Regions from separate parts of the Variovorax sp. CCNWLW225 genome, predicted to be linked through region 1. Evidence: predicted binding sites of a transcription regulator. Region 1 holds the regulator's gene; each other region holds the start of a gene.
The links. The regulator LexA, encoded in region 1, represses DNA repair genes until DNA is damaged. The targets are predictions, from matches to a motif close to ACTGTATNNNNATACAGT.
Positions count from the first base shown of each region.

Region 2: a site for LexA is predicted at 2,337-2,354, ahead of V9L20_RS02175 (PA0069 family radical SAM protein). Genes of this name have one in related genera too.
Region 3: a site for LexA is predicted at 3,452-3,469, ahead of V9L20_RS16805 (putative DNA modification/repair radical SAM protein). Genes of this name have one in related genera too.
Region 4: a site for LexA is predicted at 2,427-2,444, ahead of V9L20_RS10230 (ATP-dependent helicase). Genes of this name have one in related genera too.

Region 1 covers NZ_JBBCBV010000011.1:4,653-9,646, reverse strand. Annotated here, with positions in the region: gene V9L20_RS17910 (MFS transporter) at 1-531, opposite strand, end outside; gene V9L20_RS17905 (D-2-hydroxyacid dehydrogenase family protein) at 592-1,599, opposite strand; gene V9L20_RS17900 (hypothetical protein) at 1,692-2,066, opposite strand; gene lexA (transcriptional repressor LexA) at 2,204-2,878, opposite strand; gene V9L20_RS17890 (asparaginase) at 2,952-3,938, shown strand; gene adk (adenylate kinase) at 4,002-4,658, opposite strand; gene kdsB (3-deoxy-manno-octulosonate cytidylyltransferase) at 4,793-4,994, opposite strand, start outside.
Region 2 covers NZ_JBBCBV010000001.1:428,678-433,671, reverse strand. Annotated here, with positions in the region: gene V9L20_RS02195 (SRPBCC domain-containing protein) at 1-137, opposite strand, end outside; gene V9L20_RS02190 (SAM-dependent methyltransferase) at 194-1,153, opposite strand; gene V9L20_RS02185 (thiol-disulfide oxidoreductase DCC family protein) at 1,174-1,599, opposite strand; gene V9L20_RS02180 (GbsR/MarR family transcriptional regulator) at 1,656-2,258, opposite strand; gene V9L20_RS02175 (PA0069 family radical SAM protein) at 2,377-3,471, shown strand; gene V9L20_RS02170 (gluconokinase) at 3,610-4,101, shown strand; gene gnd (decarboxylating NADP(+)-dependent phosphogluconate dehydrogenase) at 4,133-4,994, opposite strand, start outside.
Region 3 covers NZ_JBBCBV010000009.1:160,040-165,033, reverse strand. Annotated here, with positions in the region: gene V9L20_RS16820 (3-hydroxyacyl-CoA dehydrogenase NAD-binding domain-containing protein) at 1-2,079, opposite strand, end outside; gene V9L20_RS16815 (LysR family transcriptional regulator) at 2,204-3,124, shown strand; gene V9L20_RS16810 (hypothetical protein) at 3,109-3,237, opposite strand; gene V9L20_RS16805 (putative DNA modification/repair radical SAM protein) at 3,491-4,744, shown strand; gene V9L20_RS16800 (UdgX family uracil-DNA binding protein) at 4,760-4,994, shown strand, end outside.
Region 4 covers NZ_JBBCBV010000004.1:128,001-132,994, reverse strand. Annotated here, with positions in the region: gene V9L20_RS10245 (ABC transporter substrate-binding protein) at 1-465, shown strand, start outside; gene V9L20_RS10240 (5'-methylthioadenosine/adenosylhomocysteine nucleosidase) at 469-1,254, shown strand; gene corA (magnesium/cobalt transporter CorA) at 1,256-2,242, opposite strand; gene V9L20_RS10230 (ATP-dependent helicase) at 2,457-4,574, shown strand; gene hpf (ribosome hibernation-promoting factor, HPF/YfiA family) at 4,799-4,994, shown strand, end outside.

The sequences.
Region 1 (4,994 bases):
CACCGCGCTCACGATGCTGAGCACTGCGACCGCCGTGAAAGCCATGCGCCAGCCCAGGTGGCCGCCAATCAGCGCGCCGAGCGGCAGGCCCAGCACCGAGGCCATCGACCAGCCGAGGAAGACGAAGGTCACGGCCCGCCCGCGCTGTTCCGGCGGCACCAGCATGCCCGCGCAGGCCGCGGCCTGCGGCGTGAAGATGGCCGGAGCCACCACGGTGAGCATGCGCACCGGCAGCAGGGCGCCAAAGCTCGGCATCAACGCCGCAACGATGTGCCCGGCGGCATACCAGACAAGGGTGAGGGCCAGCAGCTGGCGCCGGTCCCAGCCCGCGACCACGGCCGCCAGCAATGGTGCGCCGAGGCACATCACAACCGCGGCAACAGTGATCAGCTGGCCCGCGGTAGCCACGGTAACCGCCAGCGACGTGCTGATTTCATTGAGCGTGCCGGGCACCACCATCACGCCCGTGCCGATCACGAAATTGCCGGCCAGCAGCGCCCAGAGCGCGCCCCGGGGCGAAGGCCGGTTCACTGAAGGACCTTCGCCTTCGGCTGCGGTACTCGCCTTGGGGCGGCCCGGCGGCTCATGAAATCACCGGCGAACCTGCAGCGCGCCCGGATTCACGATGTTGGTGGGGTTGCCCTTGATGAAGCTCACCACGTTGTCGAAGGCCTGCCCGAAATAGCTCTCGTAGCTGTCTTGCTCCACGTAGCCGATATGCGGTGTGCAGATGCAGTTTTCGAGGCGCAGGAGCGCGTGCCCCTGCAGCGGCGGCTCGCTCTCGAACACGTCGACCGCCGCCAGGCCCGGACGGCCGCGGTTGAGCGCTGCCAGCAGGGCATCGGGTTCGACCAGTTCCGCGCGCGATGTGTTGACGAAGAGCGCCGTCGGCTTCATGCGCGAAAGGTCTTCGAGCGTGACCAGGCCCATGGTTTCTTCGTTCAGCCGCAGGTGCACCGACAGCACATCGGCCGCGGCAAAGAACTCGTGCCGGTTCTGCGCCACCTGGAAGCCGTCGGACCGGGCCTTGGCGCAGCTTGCCTCGCGGCCCCAGATGACGACCTGCATGCCGAAGGCTTGGCCGTAGCGCGCCACCAGCTGGCCGATGCGGCCGTAGCCCCAGATGCAGAGGGTTTTGCCCTTGAGCACCGAGCCCAGACCGAAGTTGGGCGGCATCGAAGCCGACTTGAGCCCCGATTGCTGCCACGCGCCGTGCTTGAGGTTGCTGATGTACTGCGGCAAGCGCCGCATGGCCGCCATGATCAGCGCCCAGGTGAGTTCGGCGGGCGCTTGGGGAGAGCCGGTGCCCTCGGCCACAGCCACACCCCGTTCGGTACACGCTGTGACGTCGATATGGTTGCCCACGCGCCCCGTCTGCGAAATGAGCTTGAGCTTGGGCAGCTTTTCGATCAGCTGGCGCGAGATATGGGTGCGCTCGCGGATCAGCACGATCACGTCGGCGTCCTTCAGGCGGATTGACAGTTGACCAATGCCCTTGACCGTGTTGGTGTAGACCTTGGCCGCGTACGCGTCCAGCTTGGTGGCGCAGCGCAGCTTGCGCACGGCGTCCTGGTAATCGTCGAGGATCACAATGTTCATGGCGTGCCATTGTGCCTCGCAGCATTGGCATGACGCGCGTGTGAACGTTTGGATACCCGCCCCGGGCAATGGTCACCGGGGGGTGCATGGCCTCAATGCAGGCGTGTGGAAGCGGGCGCGGTGCTCACGGCTTCCATGGCCTCGAGTGCCGCCAGGCGGTCGAGTTCGGCGCAAACGTCGGCCATGCGGCCGGAAATCACCATGCGGTTGGTGCTGCGCTTTTCGCCCTGGAGGCCGTCCACCACGCGAATGACGCGCAGAGGCCGTGCGGGTGCGGGAGCCGCATCAGCCGAGGCGGCTGGACCATGGGTCCGGGCCGTGCATGACGGCCGGACCGCGACGTAGCGCAAGCCTGCGGAAGCACTGCTGCTGTCGTGGCGGCGCGGGCGACGGGCCGGCAGCAGCCGGCTTGCGAGCGATTGCAGCGGCATCCACAAATCAACGATGGCGAGGAGGGCGATTCCCATGTGAACTCCAAAAAAGTCTGAGGTTGAACACAGGCAGGATTTCTTTGATCGGGCGCAACAGGGTGATGGCGACTTAGCGCCATACGCCCGCCACCTGTTGCGACCGGATGGGTGCTGCTTTCGGCAGGCCGCAGGGCCTACATCAGCATGGTGTTGCGAATGAGGCCGACCGCCAGGCCTTCGATTTCGAACGGCTCGCCGGGCTGGACCACGATGGTCGGGTAGTCGGGGTTTTCGGCGTGCAGCTCGATGACCTGCTTGTTGCGCTTGAGGCGCTTGACCGTGACTTCGTCGCCGAGGCGGGCCACCACGATCTGGCCGTTGCGGGCTTCCTTGGTGGCTTGCACCGCCAGCAGGTCGCCGTCCATGATGCCGGCGTCGCGCATGGACATGCCGCGCACCTTCAGCAGGTAGTCGGGCTGGCGCTGGAACAGCGTGTTCTCGACGTAATAGGTCTGGTCGACATGTTCTTGCGCGAGGATGGGCGAACCCGCCGCCACACGGCCGATGAGAGGCAGTGCCAATTGCGCCATGCCGGGCAGCGAAAGCGAGAACTGGTTGTTGCGCGACTCGTTGAGCGAACGCAGCGCATCGCCCTTGAGCCGGATGCCGCGCGAGGTGCCGCTGACGAGTTCGATGACGCCCTTGCGGGCCAGCGCCTGCAGGTGCTCTTCGGCCGCGTTGGCCGACTTGAAGCCCAGCTCATTGGCGATTTCTGCCCGCGTGGGCGGAGCGCCGGTGCGTGCGATGGCGCTCTGGATCAAGTCCAGGATTTGCTGCTGGCGGGCGGTAAGCTTCACGGCGAACTGCATATGTTGTTCCTTGCGGCACTGGCTAGATATCCAGTACCTGTATTTTTAACCAGTTTTTAAAAGTTGGCAAGCCATGGTTAATTCGCTCTCGCCGAGCCTGCGGCGCATTGTGGTTCTGGGAACGGGCGGCACCATTGCGGGCCGTGCCGCCAGCGGTGGCGACAACATCGGCTACACCGCCGGGCAAGTGGGCGTGGCAGACCTGCTCGGCGGCATCGAGGCGCCCGAAGGCCTGGCGCTTGCGGCCGAGCAGGTGGCGCAGCTCGACAGCAAGGACATGGAACCCGACGTCTGGCTGCAGCTCGCCCGGCGTTGCGCTTTCTGGCTGGCCGAGGCCGATGTGGCCGGCGTGGTGATCACGCACGGTACCGACACGCTCGAGGAAACCGCCTTCTTTCTTCAGGCCGTGCTTGCGCCCGGCAAGCCCGTGGTGCTGACCTGCGCCATGCGCCCGGCCAGTTCGCTTTCGCCCGATGGCCCGCAGAACGTGCGCGACGCCATCGCGGTGGCAGCCACGCCGGCCGCCCGAGGTGTGACGGTGGTCTGCGCAGGCGCAATCCACAGTGCCTTCGATGTGCAGAAGGTGCACACCTATCGGCAGGATGCGTTTGCTTCGGGCGATGCCGGTCCGGTGGGCTATGTGGAGGAGGGGGCGGTACGGCGGGTGCGGGACTGGCCTGAGTCGCCGGCGCGCTCGAAGCTTCTCGAAGCCGGCGAAGGCGCGGCGATGCAATGGCCGAGGGTCGAAATCCTCACCAGCCACGCCGGTGCGACCGGCGCCATCGTCGACTTGCTGCTTCAGGAGCGGGCGATGGGCGTCGTCGCCGAGCCGATGCGCGGGCTGGTGCTGGCCGCAACTGGCAACGGCACGGTGCACCATGCGCTGGAGGCTGCCGCGCTTCGCGCGCAGGATGCGGGCGTCGCCGTGCTGCGCGCCACACGTTGCGCGAGCGGGCGCATTCTTCCGAGGCCTGATGACAAGCTGCGCGATGCCGGTGCTTTGACGCCGGTCAAGGCACGGATCGCGTTGATGCTGGAACTGATCGGAACAGCCGCCTGAGGGCCGCGGGCACAAGCGGGCAGGCGCGCAAGCTGCCATGGCAACCCGCCTGCCTGCTGAACTTCAGTTGCTCAGTGCAGCCAGTGCGCGCTGGGTGATCTCTTCGACCGTGCCGACGCCCTTGATGGCGCGGTATTTAGGCGCCGAGGCCGGATCGGCCTTGGCCCAGGCCGAGTAGTAGTCGACCAGCGGACGCGTCTGCTGGCTGTACACCTCGAGCCGCTTGCGCACGGTTTCTTCCTCGTCGTCCTTGCGCTGGATCAGTTCTTCGCCCGTGATGTCGTCCTTGCCCTCGACCTTCGGCGGATTGAACTTCACGTGATAGATGCGGCCCGATGCGGGGTGCGAGCGGCGGCCGCTCATGCGTTCGATGATGTCGCTGAAGGGCACGTCGATTTCGAGCACGTAGTCGAGCTTGACGCCCGCTGCCTTCATCGCGTCCGCCTGCGGAATGGTGCGCGGGAAGCCGTCGAACAGGAAGCCGTCGGCGCAATCGGGTTGCGCGATGCGTTCCTTCACGAGGTTGATGATGAGGTCGTCGCTCACCAGGCCACCCGATTCCATGACCGCCTTGGCTTGCTGGCCGAGCGGTGTGCCGGCCTTGACGGCTGCGCGCAGCATGTCGCCGGTCGAAATTTGAGGAATGCCGTACTTCTGGCAAATGAAGGCCGCTTGCGTGCCTTTGCCCGCCCCGGGCGCGCCCAGCAAAATTAGTCTCATGGTGTCCTCGGACGGTTCTTAGATCTTGTGTCGCGCCAAGCGCCGGCCCGGGAGCCGTGCAAGGCGGAATTGCGTCGAGGATAGCATGCGTGAGCGTGAAGAATTTCCGTTACAGCCACCCTGTGGCGCACGCTTCAGGGTGTCGGCTTGGCTGCGAACAGTGCGCGCACGCGGGCCAGGTCTTCTGGAGTGTCGATGCCCGGTCCGGGAGCCGCGTGGGTGACATGCACAGCGATGCGATGCCCGTGCCAGAGCGCTCGCAGTTGCTCCAGCGCCTCGGTCGCCTCGACCGGAGCCGGCGGCAAGGAAGGGAATTGGCGCACGAAACCCGCGCGA
Region 2 (4,994 bases), on a different contig from region 1:
GCGGCCGCGGCGCCCACCAGCAGTGGCCAGAACCATGCGAAGGGCATGCGGCGTATTGGCGGCTCCTGCATTTCTGCGGCGCTGGTCGCGGTGGGCGGCAACTCGCGCGGTGTGGCTTCTTCGGGTTCGGTGCTCATGAAGGTTTCTTCTCCTCGTTGTGTTTGCTGTCTTGTTGTTTCGGTGGCGCTTGTTGTCAGCCGCTGCGCCTGGCGGTCACCATGCAGTAGTCGAAGTCGCGCCAGAAAACGCCCAGCACCAGGGCGCAGTAGCTCGCGACGATGTGCTTGCGGCGCCAGGGGCTGAGCTTGCCGCGCGCCTTCCAGAGTTCGGCCAGCGCAAAGCGCGTGGCCAGCGCCGGAATGTGCAGCGCGCTGGGCGCGACGCGCCAGCGCAGCGACTGCACTTTGACGTCTTCGAACCCGTTGTCGCGCAGCGCGGCCACAAAGTCTTCCTTCACGGCCAGCGTGGGCACGGCCCAGCTGTCGGCCCACAGGCGATGGAGCCAGCCGGCTATTCGGCCGGGCTGGCGCCGCAGCAGAAAGCCGTCGACCACCGCCAGCCGAGCGCCGGGCTTCAGCAGGCGTGCCGCCTCGCGCACGAAATCGGCCTTGGCCGTGCCGCTGGCGTAACAGGCGCTCTCCACCGCCCATGCGCCGTCGGCTTGCGCCGCCGGCAGGCCGGTGCGCGTGTAGTCAGCCTCGATGTGCGCCATGCGATCGGCCACGCCGGCCCGGGCGTCGAGCCGGGCGGCGATGCTGTTCTGCACCGCCACGTTCGTGACGGTGACGGCATACAGCGACGGGTCTTCGCTCACCAGCGTGCGCGCGGTGGCGCCGGCGCCGCAGCCCAGGTCGATCACGCAGCGGCGGGGTTGCGCGGCTTCCTGCTTCGAATCTGGAGCATCGGGCTCGTCGAGCTTCAGTGCGCGGCCGACCGCGCGGTTCATCTCAACGAGCATGCCTTCGCGCCGCAGCGGATTGAGCCCGAGCCGCCAGAAGCCGAAGTGCATGTTGTAGCTGGGGCTCCATGCGCGGTAGTCGTCGGCCACCTCGGTGAAGTAGTCCTGCGTGTCCGCGCGTGTGATGGCCGGGTTGGACAGCGGAGCTTCAGGCGTCTGCGCCGCACGGAAATCGGGCTGGAAAACATTGGGCACAAAAAGCTCCTTTTTTCTTTTCAGATTCGGCAATTGCCGCCGGCACATGTGGCCGACGAGCGGGCGGCCTTTCCGGCCAGCAGGGTGACCAGCCAGCGCGGCAGCCGGTAGCGGTTGCGCGCAAGCACCGCATAGGCGCGGTCGGCCAGCGGCGCGACGAGCGGCAGGTCGAGCAGGAAGCTGCCGCTCGGCAGCCCGACGGCATCGCGGCAGGCCCGAATGGCGGGGACGCCCTCGAACACCTGCCCGGTGGCGTCTACCGCGTGAATCGCCGTCATCAGCGCCTCGCGCGGCGCCGGCCCTTCGCTGAAGCCCGGCGGCGAGCAATCGACCAGTTGCAGACGCCCGGCGGCATCGCGCGCCTTCATGCCGTTCATCTCGGCCGCGCAGAGGGCGCAGGTGGCGTCGTAGTAGACGGTGAGGGGGTAGGTGACAGCAGGGTGCATGGTTTTGTTTCGTTATTTCTGTCAAAACAGAAATGATTGGGCAAAAAAAGAGAAGCTCAGATCATCGGCAGGCTGGCGTGATGGGCATCCGGGTCATCGTCGTTTTTCTTCGGTGCCGTGGGCGCCGCCGGAGCTGCATCGCCGCGAACGAACTTCTGCACGCTGGCGCCCAGCGTCAGCACCTTGTCGAGCGTGCCGGGCGAGAGCCGCAGCATTTCGTCGGCCCACGTGGCGAGCTTGCTCATCAGGTCCATGGTGGAGCGAATGCGGTCTTGCGCATCGGCAGGCTCCTTCTGGAAGTCGGGGCTCGAGACGATTTCGCGCAGCACGCGGATGGTGGGATCGAACTCGCGTTCCTTGCGCTCGCGCACCACGGTGCGAAACAGCTCCCACACGTCGACGCTGGTTTCGAAGTAATCGCGGCGGTCGCCGAGGATGTGCGTGACCCGCACCAGGTTCCAGGCCTGCAGTTCCTTCAGGCTGTTGCTCACGTTGGAGCGGGCCACGCCCAAGGTGTCGGAGAGCTCTTCGGCATGCATCGGCTTGCCGTGCGCAAACAGCAGCGCATGAATTTGCGAAACCGTGCGGTTGACACCCCACATGGAGCCCATCTCGCCCCAGTGGAGGACGAACTTGCGTTGGATGTCGGTGAGTTCCATGCCTCGAAGTCTAGGATTTTAGAAATTTCTGTCAATAGAGAAATGCAAATTCATTTGCACATGCCGCTGGTTTGGAATACTGTATGTATAAACAGTAGTTAAAAGAAAGGTGCGCCACATGCCAGCTGCCCACATTCCCATCCACATCATCAAAGGCCGGGGCGCGGCCACGCACTTGGCACATCGCTTTTCGCGTGATGAGCGCAATGCGTTCGACGACGGCTGGGGCACGCTCGAAGAGGGCGCGGCCGAAGCCGAAGGCCTGCTGCCGCTGGCGACAGAGGTGCGCTTCGAAGACGTGAAGTCGGTGCTCAACCAGAACGAATCGCCCGACGTCTCGTTCGATCGTTCGCTCAACCCGTATCGGGGCTGCGAGCACGGCTGCATCTATTGCTTTGCACGGCCCACCCACAGTTACCTCAACCTCTCGCCGGGGCTCGACTTCGAAACCAAGCTCATTGCCAAGCGAAACATCGTCGAGGTGCTGCGTGCTGAACTCGGCCGAAAAAGCTACAAGCCGAGCCATGTCGCCATCGGCACCGCCACCGATTGCTATCAGCCCATCGAGCGCGAACTGCGGCTCACCCGTTCGATCATCGAGCTGCTGCAAGAAACACGGCACCCATTTGCGCTGGTCACCAAATCGAGCGCTGTGGAGCGTGACCTCGACCTGATCGCGCCCATGGCCGCCCAGCACCTGGCCGCGGTGTACGTGACCGTCACCACGCTCGACGGCGAGCTGGCCCGCAAGCTCGAGCCGCGTGCCGCCGCGCCGCATCGGCGGCTGCGCACCATTCGCACCCTGGCCGAGGCGGGCGTGCCGGTGGGGGTGAGCGTGGCGCCGCAGATTCCGTTCGTCAACGAAGACATGGAGCAGGTGCTCGAGGCAGCCTGGGAGGCCGGTGCGCGCAGCGCCTTCTACACGGTGATCCGCCTGCCGTGGGAGGTGGCGCCGCTCTTCAAGGAGTGGCTGGCGTTGCACTACCCGCAGCGGGCGGACCGCATCATGGCGCGCATCCACGAAATGCGCGGCGGCAAGGACTACGACGCCGACTTTGCCACGCGCATGAAGGGCACCGGCCTCTGGGCCGACCTGATCCGCCAGCGCTTCGAGAAGGCGGCAAACCGCATCGGCTTCAACCGCGAACGCATTCCGCTCGACCTGGGCGCCTTTCGGCCGCCGGGTGCGGCGGGGCAGGGCAGTCTTTTCTGAGGGCTGGTCCCGTGCGGCCTGCAGCCGGGCATCGCATCAAATCCGCTTCAAAATAAGCGGTAGATTCAACCCACCGGCGGCATCGGCCGTCCGGCCTTGGCTGCAAAGGTACGCATGAACGGGATATGGATAGTGGTGATGGGAGTTTCAGGCTGCGGCAAATCGAGCCTGGGGGCGGCGCTTGCGACCGCCTTTGCGCTGCCGCTGATCGAAGGGGACGACCACCACCCTGCGTCGAACGTCGAAAAAATGCGCCAGGGCATCCCCTTGACCGATGCCGACCGCGCCGGCTGGCTTGCCACGCTGGGCCGTGCGCTTGCCGACAAGCCGCAGGGCGCGGTGCTGACTTGCTCTGCGCTCAAGCGCGCTTACCGCGAGCAACTGCGTGCGGCCGTGCCGGACCTGCGGTTCGTGTTCATGGCCATCGAACGCGACGAGGCCGAGCGGCGCGTGGCCGCGCGTGCGGGCGCGGGCGAGCACATGTTCCCGGCCAGCCTGGTGGCCAACCAGTTCGCCACGCTCGAATCGCCGGTGGGCGAGGCCGGCGTGGTCGCTGTCGACGCGACCGCACCGCTGCCGGAACTGGTGGCGCAGGTGAAGCGCGAAATCCCTGAAGCTGCGCAGGGGTAGGGCGCAGGCCCCTCTGCGCGGCGCGCCCGCGTTAGATCACTTCAGGCCAGTTGGTATGGAAGAACTCGCCCGCGGGCTTGTCGACCCGCTCATAGGTGTGCGCGCCGAAGAAGTCGCGCTGTGCCTGCAGCAGGTTTGCCGATAGGCGCTCGGTGCGATAGCTGTCGTAATAGGCCAGCGACGCGCTGAACGCCGGCACCGGAATGCCGTTGCTCACCGCCAGCGCCACCATGTCGCGCCAGTTCTGCTGCGTGCGGTTGAGCAGGTCCTTGAAGAAAGGGTCGAGCATCAGGTTGCCCAAACCAGGATCGGTACGGTAGGCGTCGGTGATGCGATTCAGGAAGCGCGCGCGAATGATGCAGCCGCCGCGCCATATCGCCGCGATGCGGCCGAGGTCGAGCTTCCACTCCTTCTTTTCGCCCATGGTCTTGATCAGGTCGAAGCCTTGGGTGTAGCTGATGACCTTCGAGGCATAGAGCGCATCGTGCACCTTGGCAACGAGCGCCTTCTTCTCGAGCGAGAGCGCGGCCTTCGGCCCCTGCAGCAGCTTGCTTGCGGCCACGCGCTGCTTCTTTTGCGAAGACAGCACGCGTGCTTCGACAGCCGCGTTGATGGTGCTGATGACCACCGCGTTCTCGGCCGCGTTGATGAGTGTCCACTGGCCCGTGCCCTTCTGGCCCGCCTTGTCGAGAATGACGTCGACGATCGGCTTGCCGGTTTCCGGGTCTTTCTGCTCGAGCGCCTTGGCGGTGATCTGGATCAGGTAGCTCTGCAGCTCGCCTTCGTTCCATTCGTTGAAGACCGCGGCCATCTCGTCGGTGGTGAACCCGGCCGCCTTGAACAGGCTGTAGGCCTCGCAGATCAGCTGCATGTCGCCGTACTCGATGCCGTTG
Region 3 (4,994 bases), on a different contig from region 1:
CTGCCAGAAGAGCGGGTCTTGCTTCGCGAATTCGTGGATGTCGGCCAGCACCTTGGGCAGGCCCACGGTGTCGGCGTATTTCATCGGGCCGCCGCGGTGGCGCGGGAAGCCGTAACCGTAGAGAAAGGTCACGTCCACGTCGAGCGGGCGCAGCGCGATGCGCTGGTGCACCACGTTCGCGCCCTCGTTGATCATCGCGGCCATGTAGCGGCGCATGATTTCTTCTTCCGTGAAGGCGCGCGGCTCGATGCCGGCGCGCTCGCGCTCGGCGTCGATGATGGCCAGCACCTCGGGGTCGGGCACGCCGGTGCGCGCGCGTTCCGGGTACAGGTAGTAGCCGCGCTGCGTCTTCTGGCCGAACCAGCCGCGCTCGCAGATGCGGTCGGCAATCTGCACGTAGCGCGCCTTCGGGTTGCGCGTGGCGGCCTTGCGCTTGCGCGTGGCCCAACCGATGTCGCCGCCCGCCAGGTCCGACACCTGGAACGGCCCCATCGGATAGCCGAAGTTGCGCACCGCCTCGTCGATCTGGTAGGGCGAGGCGCCGTCTTCCATCATGTGGTCGGCGGCCTGGCGGTACACGGCGAGGATGCGGTTGCCGATGAAGCCGTCGCACACGCCCGCGCGCACGGGCACCTTCTTGAGTTTCTTCGCAAGCTCGAAGCCCGTGGCCACCACGTCGGCGCTCACCTTGGCGGGCACCACGATCTCGAGCAGCTTCATGATGTTGGCCGGCGAGAAGAAGTGCAGGCCCACCACGTCCTGCGGGCGCGAGATGCTGGCCGCGATCTCGTCGATGTCGAGGTACGAGGTGTTGGTGGCCAGCACCGCGCCGGGCTTGCACACGCGGTCGAGTTCGGCGAACACCGCCTTCTTCACGCCCATGTCTTCGAATACCGCTTCGACCACGATGTCGGCCTGCGCGAGCGCGTCGTAAGAGGTGGAGCCCGAGAAGCGTGCCATCACGGCGGCCTTGGCTTCGGGCGTCATGCGGCCCTTGGCGATGAGGCCGTCGTACACCTTCTCGACGTGCTGGCGGCCGCGCGCGAGGCTGGGCTCGTCGCGCTCGATCATGGTCACGGGCAGGCCCGCGTCGAGCATTGCCACCGCGATGCCCGCGCCCATGGTGCCGCCGCCGATGATGCCGGCCGATTCGAGCGCGCGCGGCTTGGCGGCCTTGGTTTCGGGCGCCTTCAGCACTTCGCGCTCGGCGAAGAAGGCGTGGATCAGGCCGGCGCGCTGCGGGCTGTCGATGCACTGCAGGAACAGCTTGCGCTCCAGCGCCATGCCTTCGTCGAATGGCAGCGTGAGCGCGGCTTCGACCGCTTCGATGATCTTCATCGGCGAGAAAAGCCCGCGGCTCTTCTTGGCGGTGTCGGCGCGCGCTGCTTCCAATGCGGCGCGGCTGCCGTCGGCATCGGCCAGGCCGGCGGCCTCGCGCGTGCGGCGCACCGGTGCCTTGGCGGCGGCGAGTTCCTGCGCATAGGCCAGGCCTTCGGCGCGCGCGTCGGCCTGGGTGCCCAGGCGGTCGACCAGCCCGAGCGACAGTGCTTCCTTCGCACCCGCATGGCGGCCGCTGAGCATCAGCTCGAGCGCGGGCTTCACGCCGATAAGGCGCGGCGCGCGCTGCGTGCCGCCCGAGCCGGGCAAGAGGCCAAGCTGCACTTCGGGCAGGCCCAGCTTGGCCGAAGGCGCGGCAAGGCGGTAGTGCGCCGACAGCGCCACTTCAAGCCCGCCGCCCAATGCCGCGCCGTGGATGGCGGCAATCACAGGCTTCGTGCAGTTCTCGATCTTCAGGCACACCTCGGGCAACGAGGGCGGCTGCGGCGTCTTGCCGAACTCGCGGATGTCCGCGCCCGCGATGAAGTTGCGGCCCGCACCGACGATCAGCACCGCGGCGGCCGCGCTGTCGGCCTCCGCCGCCTCGATGGCGGCCACCAGGCCGCGGCGCACATCCACGCCCAAGGCGTTGACCGGCGGGTTGTCGATGGTCACCACGAACACGCCGCCCGGATGTGGGGCGCGCTCGAAGCTGACGGGGTTGGAAGAAGACGCGGGAAGGCTGGAGTCGGTGATGGCCATGTCTTGTCTCTCTTGTCTCTTGCGGGTTCCAGGGTGAACCCAGCATTCTTTGCCCGATGCGCGGCTTTGACAATTGCATAGAGGGTTGACAGACTGTCAAAGGATTTTTGACACAATCCGGTGCATGGACCTCCAATCGCTGACCTTGCTGGTGGAAATCCTCGACGCGGGCAACCTGAGCGCGGCGGCACGCCGCCTCAAGATGAGCCGTGCCAACGTCAGCTACCACCTGAACCAGCTGGAACGCTCGGTCGGCGCCCAGCTGGTGCGGCGCACCACCCGCCGCGCCGAGCCCACCGAGATAGGCCTGCGCCTCTACCAGCATGGCGTCGCCATCCAGACCGAACTGCTGGCCGCAAAAGAATCCGTCACCACGCTGGGCCAGGGCTTGCAGGGCCGCGTGCGGCTGAGCGTGCCCAGCGGCTACGGCCAGCTGGTCATGGCCGACTGGCTGATCGACTTCAAGCGCCAGTACCCCGGCATCGTGCTCGACGTGGTGTTCGAAAACCGCATCGAGGACCTGCTGCGCGACGAGGTCGACATTGCGATCCGCGTGGTGCCCGAGCCCCCGCAGAACCTGGTGGCGCGGGAGCTGGGGCCGGTGCGCTACGTAGCCTGCGCCTCGCGCGACTATGCGCAGAAGCATCCGCTGCCGGTGCAGCTGGACGAGCTGCAGGGCGCGCCGGTGGTCACCGCCGCGGTCATCGGCCGGGAACTGCGCGTGTCGGCCTACCAGGGTGAGACCCGGCGCGAGGTGATCCTGGAGCCAACGCTGATTTCAGAAAACTTCTTGTTCCTGCGCCAGGCCATCCTCGCGGGGCTCGGCATCGGCCTGGTGCCCGACTACGTGGTGCAGGACGACGTGCGCCGTGGCGAGGTGGTGACCACGCTGGACGACTGGCGCCTGAGCATTTTCGGCACGCAGATGTTCATGCTCTACATGCCGAACCGGCAGCACACGCGGGCGATCCGCACCTTCATCGACTTCATTCTGGAGCGGGTGCGGCCGCCCGCCACGGACCCGGCCGATCAGTCGCAGCGGTAGGTGACTTCGCCGACGACCGGCGCGCGCGACCCCTTGGGGTCGAGATAGCGCATCGGAGCGCCGAAATTGCGGCAGTAGGCCTCGGCGTCCTGCGGGCTGGGCGACTTGAACACGCCGTCGCCGAGCCAGGTGACACGGGGCGCGGGCCGCGCGGCGCATCCGGCGAGGACGAGGGCAGCGAGGGGCAGGACAAAGAAAGCGGAGAGAGCAGGTGAGCGGCGCATCGGAAAGCGCATCGCTGCGCACGGGTGAAGAAGAGAGCCCGCGACTTTAGCGGGTGAAAAGCCTGGGCGCTTTCCCCGCTCTTCAAGACATACGGCCTTCAAAGCTGTATATTCATACAGTATTTTAAGTGCCCAGTTTCCCGTGGACCTCCAGCGCAAACTCGCCATCCTCGCGGACGCCGCCAAGTACGACGCCTCGTGCGCGTCCAGCGGCTCGCAGCCGCGCGACTCCATCGGCGGGCGCGGCATCGGCTCGACCGAGGGGGCCGGCATCTGCCACAGCTTCGCGCCGGACGGGCGCTGCATCTCGCTGCTGAAGGTGCTGCTTACCAACCACTGCCAGTACGACTGCCTCTACTGCGTCAACCGCGCGTCGAGCAACGTGCCGCGCGCGCGTTTTCGCGTCGAAGAAGTGGTGCAGCTCACGCTCGACTTCTACCGCCGCAACTGCATCGAGGGCCTGTTCCTGTCGAGCGGGATCATCAAGTCGCCGGACCACACGATGGAGCAGGTGGTCGAGGTGGCGCGCACGCTGCGCGAAGACCACGACTTTCGCGGCTACATCCACCTGAAGACCATTCCCGATGCAAGCGACGAGCTCATTGCGCGCGCCGGCCGCTATGCAGACCGCCTGAGCATCAACGTCGAAATGCCGACCACCGAAGGCTTGCAGGCGCTCGCCCCCGAGAAGGACGAAAGCGCCATCCGCCGATCGATGGCGCGGCTGCGCCTGCGCATCGACGACACGCGCGAAGAGGCGCGCCGCGTGGTGCCGATTCGCGCGCTGCCCGGCGCGGCGCCCGCCGCCGCAAAGCCGCCGCCCTTTGCACCCGCCGGCCAGAGCACGCAGATGATCGTGGGCGCCGATGCCACCGACGACCGGCAGATCCTCGCCTCGAGCGCCACCCTCTACGGCGCCTACAAGCTCAAGCGCGTGTACTACTCAGCGTTCAGCCCCATACCCGACGCCGCCCGCGCGCTGCCGCTGGCGGCGCCGCCGCTGATGCGCGAGCACCGGCTCTACCAGGCCGACTGGCTCATGCGCTTCTACGGCTTCGGGCACCAGGAAATCGTGGCCGAGCCCAATGGCCTGCTGCGGCTCGACGTCGATCCCAAGCTGGCCTGGGCGCTCGCGCATGCCGACCGCTTTCCGGTCGACCTTAACCATGCGCCGCGCGAAATGCTGCTTCGCGTGCCGGGGCTCGGCGTGAAAGCCGTCGAGCGGCTGCTGCAGGCGCGGCGCGTGCGCCGGGTGCGTGCGGACGACCTGCGGCGGTTGCACGTGCCGGCGCGCAAGGTGCTGCCGTTTGTCGTCGCGGACGGACACCGGCCGTCGCGCGGGGCGCCCATGCCTTCGCCGGAGCCGCAGCGCGCGGCGCAAGCCTCGCTGTTCTGAGCCGAGTCATTTGCCATGCATGTGCGGCTCGACAACCCGGTCGATCTAGACGCCTTTCGCCGCCACGCGCGGCAGCTGCTTGCCGCGGGCGTGCCGCCGGACCGCGTCGAATGGAACGCGTCGCAGGCCGCCGGCGATGCCGCCGATCTGTTCGGCGCTCCGCACGATGCCGCGCCGCCGGCGGCGCTTGCTACCGCCGCAGAGCGGCAGCCCGTGCCCGCATGGTTCGTCGAATTGTGCGGCGACGTCA
Region 4 (4,994 bases), on a different contig from region 1:
CCCTACAACCCGAATGCGAAGCGCATCGCCGAGCTGATGCAGGCCGACCTTGCCAAGATCGGCGTCAAGGCCGAGATCAAGAGCTTCGAATGGGGCGAGTACCGCAAGCGCCTGCAGGCCGGCGAGCACCAGATGGGCATGCTGGGCTGGACCGGCGACAACGGCGACCCGGACAACTTCCTCTACACGCTGCTGGGTTGCGCCTCGGCGCAATCGGCGAGCGGCAGCAACATCTCCAAGTTCTGCTACCAGCCCTACGAAGACCTCGTGCTGAAGGCCAAGACCGCAACCAAGCAGGCCGACCGCGATGCGCTCTACAAGAAGGCGCAAGTCATCTTCAAGGAGCAGGCGCCATGGTTCACCATCGCGCATGCGGTGCAGCTGAAGCCGGTGCGCAAGGAAGTGGTCGACTTCAAGCTCAGCCCGTTCGGCCGCCACACCTTCTACGGCGTGGACATCAAGTAGCCGATGAGCGCACCCGTTGCCATCGTCGCAGCCATGCATGAGGAGCTGAGCGCGCTCCTTGCGCAGATGCCCGACGAGCAGCGCGTGCGCGCGGCGGGGCGCGACTTCTGGATCGGCCATTTGCACGGCCAGCCGGTGGTTGCGGTGCTGTCGCGCATCGGCAAGGTGGCCGCGGCGGTCACGGCCACGGTGCTGCTCGAACGCTTCGGCGTGCGGGCCATCGTGTTCACGGGCGTTGCCGGCGGGCTTGCGCCCGGCGTGAACGTGGGCGACGTGGTGGTCGCGTCGGAACTGCTGCAGCACGACCTCGATGCCTCGCCGATCTTTCCGAAGTACGAAGTGCCGCTCATGGGCATGGCGCGCTTCACGGCCGATGCGGCCATCGCCGACGCGCTTTCTGTCGTGGCGGCGGAGGTGCTGAGCGATCCGGCTGCATTGATCGGCCGGCAGGCGCTCGACGAGTTCGGCATTGAAGCGCCCAGGGTCCATCGCGGCCTGCTGGTGAGCGGTGACCGCTTCGTATCGACCACGGCCGAAAGCGAAGCATTGCGACGGGATCTTCCCGATGCACTGGCGGTGGAAATGGAAGGCGCCGCGATGGCGCAGGTGTGCCACGACTACGGCGTGCCGTTCGCGGCCATGCGCACCATCTCGGACCGCGCCGACGATGCGGCGCATGGCGACTTCGCGCGCTTTGTCGTCGAGGTGGCGAGCCGCTACAGCCTCGCGCTGATCGGCGCGTGGCTGGCTGCGCTGCCGCCTTCCGGCGAAGCGCCCGCTGCTACTTGAGCTACTTGAGCCAGCCGCGCCGGCGGAAGTACCACATCGGCACCAGCGCGCTGGCCGCCATCAGCGCTAGCGCATACGGATAGCCCAGCGACCAGTCGAGCTCGGGCATGAACTTGAAGTTCATGCCGTAGATGCTCGCGATCAGCGTGGGCGGCAGCAGCGCCACGCTCGCCACCGAGAAGATCTTGATGGTCTTGTTCTGGTTGATGTTGATGAAACCGACGGTCGCATCCATCAGGAAGTTGATCTTGTCGAACAGGAAGGCCGTATGGTTGTCCAGCGACTCGATGTCGCGCAGGATCTGACGGGCCTCTTCGAACTGTTCGGCATTGAGCATTCGGCTGCGCATCATGAAGCTCACCGCGCGGCGCGTGTCCATCACGTTGCGGCGGATGCGGCCGTTCAAGTCTTCCTGCCGCGCAATGGCGCCCAGCACCTCGCCGGCCAGCTCGTCGCTCACGTTGCCTTCGAGCACCTTCTTGCCGGCAATCTCCAGCTCGTCGTAGATGTTCTCGAGCGTGTCGGCCGAGTATTCGGCGTCGGCGTCGAACAGCTTGAGCAGCACTTCCTTCGCGTCTTCGATCAGCCCCGGCGCGCGGCGCGCACGCATGCGCAGCAGGCGGAACACCGGCACGTCTTCGTCGTGAATCGAGAACAGCACGCCGCGGCTGCGAAGCTCGGTGTTGTGCTGGTTCAGGATGAACGCCACGCGCACCGAGCGCGGGTCTTCGTCGTCGTCGATGAGAAAGTCGGAGCGGATGTGCAGCTCGCCGTTGTCTTCTTCATAGAAGCGCGCCGATTCCTCGATGTCCTCGTCCATCGCGTCTTCGGGAATCGAGAGGCCGTAGTACTGCTTGATCCAGCGCTTTTCCTCGAGCGTGGGCGATTCGAGGTCGACCCAGATCGGCTGGAACTTGGAAAGCTCCTCCAGCGATTCGATCTCTTCCTGGACGAGGCGACCGTTGGCGAGCGTAAATATATTGAGCATGGCTCACTCCCGTGAAATGACTGAGGCGATGGGGCGAGGGAGGGGCGCTTTCAAATCCCAGGCCCGGCAAGCAGGCGTCAGAGGGGAGTTGAAAGCTGCCGAGACGGGGCGGTTTCCATGGTGCGGTCTCCAGTTGCAGCGAGGCGCGATTATGTCATCGGCCATATGACGGCAGCCTCGCCGATCTGGATGGACATACAGTAAAGTCACGGGCATGCAGACCGCTGCGCTCCCCGTTTTTTCTGCCCCCGGTGCCACGCAGGCCGAGCGCCTGGCCGCCGCGCTTGGCGCGCTCAACGACGAGCAGCGCGCCGCGGTCGAGCATGGCGTGGGCACCCTGGTCGGCCGCGACGAGCGTCCGCTACTGGTGATTGCCGGTGCGGGCTCCGGCAAGACCAGCACCCTGGCGCACCGTGTGGCGCACCTGATCGCCGGCGGCGTCGATCCGCAGCGCCTGCTGCTCCTGACCTTTTCGCGCCGCGCCGCACAAGAGATGGAGCGCCGCGCGGGCCAGGTGCTGGCGCGCGTGCTGGGGCTCAAGTCCGAAAAGCCGCCGGCGCTGCCCTGGGCCGGCACTTTCCACGGCATCGGCGCGCGCTTGCTGCGCGAATACGCCGCCCACATCGGCTTGAACGACAACTTCACCATTCACGACCGGGGCGACGCCGAAGACCTGATGGGCCTGGTGCGCCACGAGTTCGGCCTGTCGACCAGCGTGAACCGCTTTCCGCGCAAGGGCACGTGTCTTTCGATCTACTCGCGTTGCGTCAACACGCGGGCGCCGCTGGCCCAGGTGCTGTCCGAAGCCTTTCCCTGGTGCGCCGAGTGGGAAGCCGAGCTCAAGCGCCTGTTCGGCGCCTACGTGGAAGCCAAGCAGCAGCAGAACGTGCTCGACTACGACGACCTGTTGCTCTACTGGGCCGGAATGGTGGCGGAGCCTGCGCTGGCCGACCTGATCGGCGCGCGCTTCGACCACGTACTGGTCGATGAATACCAGGACACCAACCTGCTCCAGGCCTCGATTCTTCTTGCGCTCAAACCCGACGGACGCGGCGTGACGGTGGTGGGCGACGATGCGCAGTCGATCTACTCTTTTCGGGGCGCAACGGTCCGTAACATCCTCGACTTTCCCTCACAGTTTTCGCAGGCTGCGCGCGTCGTCACGCTGGAGCGCAACTACCGCTCGACGCAGCCGATCCTCGACGTCTCGAACCGGGTCATCGCGCAAGCCGCCGAACGGCATGCCAAGACGCTCTGGACCGACAAGCCGTCCGCGGGCCGGCCGCAACTGGTGCTGGTGCCCGACGAGGCACAGCAAGCCGTGTGGGTGGCCGACAAGGTGCTGGAGCACCGCGAAGGCGGCCTCGCGCTCAAGTCGCAAGCGGTGCTTTTTCGCACCTCCACGCACAGCGCGCCGCTCGAGCTCGAATTGGCGCGCCGCAACATTCCGTTCGTGAAATACGGCGGCCTCAAGTTCCTCGAGGCCTCGCACGTCAAAGACTTGCTCGCGGTGCTGCGCTTCGCCGAAAACCCCCGCGGGCGCATGGCGGGGTTTCGCGTGACGCAGCTCATTCCGGGCATCGGCCCCGCCACCGGCGCACGGCTGCTCGACGCCATGGACCAGGCGGCCGACCCGGCCGCGGCCGTGCGCGACTTCGTGCCGCCGGCCGCGGCGCGCGCCGAGTGGACGGTGTTCGCGGAGGCGTATGCCGCGCTGCGCACGCCCTCGCTGCCATGGCCCGCCGATGTGGACCTGGCGGTTCGCTGGTACTTGCCGCACCTGGAGCGGCTGTATGACGACACCTCGGGCGTGCGGCGCGGCGATATCGAGCAGCTTGCGCGGCTTGCGGCGGGCTACGGCTCGCGCGAGCGCTTCCTGACCGAGCTCACGCTCGATCCGCCCGAAGCCACCAGCGACCGCCCGGGGCCGCCGTTGCTCGACGAGGACTACCTGATCCTCTCGACCATCCATTCGGCCAAGGGACAGGAGTGGAACTCGGTGCATGTGCTCAACGTGGTCGACGGTTGCCTGCCGGCCGACGTGGCGCAGAGCGCGCACGAGCTCGAAGAGGAGCGGCGCCTGCTCTATGTGGCGATGACCCGCGCACGCGACCACCTGCATTTGCTGGTGCCGCAGCGCTTCTACGTCACGCAGCAGGCCGTGCGCGGCGACCGGCATCTCTATGCCAACCGCACGCGTTTCATTTCCGAGCGCGACCTTGCGGGCTTCGAGCAACAGACCTGGCCGCCCCCGCCGGAGCGGCCGCCCGCCGTGCCGCCGCCAGCCGCGGTGATCGACCTGCGCAACCGCATGCGCGCCGCCTGGAACTGAAGACAAGGTCAGATTTCGCCTGTAACCGGGCGAGGAGCCAGCGCGACCCCCCGGGCAACTCAGGTATTGCAATACCGTGACAGCTTGGGCATAGTGAATCGACCTTCTCCTCTTTCTCTTCTTCTCTTTCTCTCCCCCGCACCCATTTCATCTGTATGTCGCCGGCCACGCTTCATTCCGGAGTGCTGGCCATTTCCCCAACCGTCAATTCCAGGAGGTCTTTCATGAATTTGACGATCAGCGGTCATCACCTCGACGTCACACCTGCCTTGCGCACTTACGTCACGAGCAAGCTGGACCGGATCACTCGGCATTTCGACCAGGTGGTCGATGTCAAGGTGATCCTTACGGTGGAAAAGCAGAAGGAAAAGGAACGCCGGCAAAAGGCGGAATGCAACATTCACGTCAAAGGCAATGACA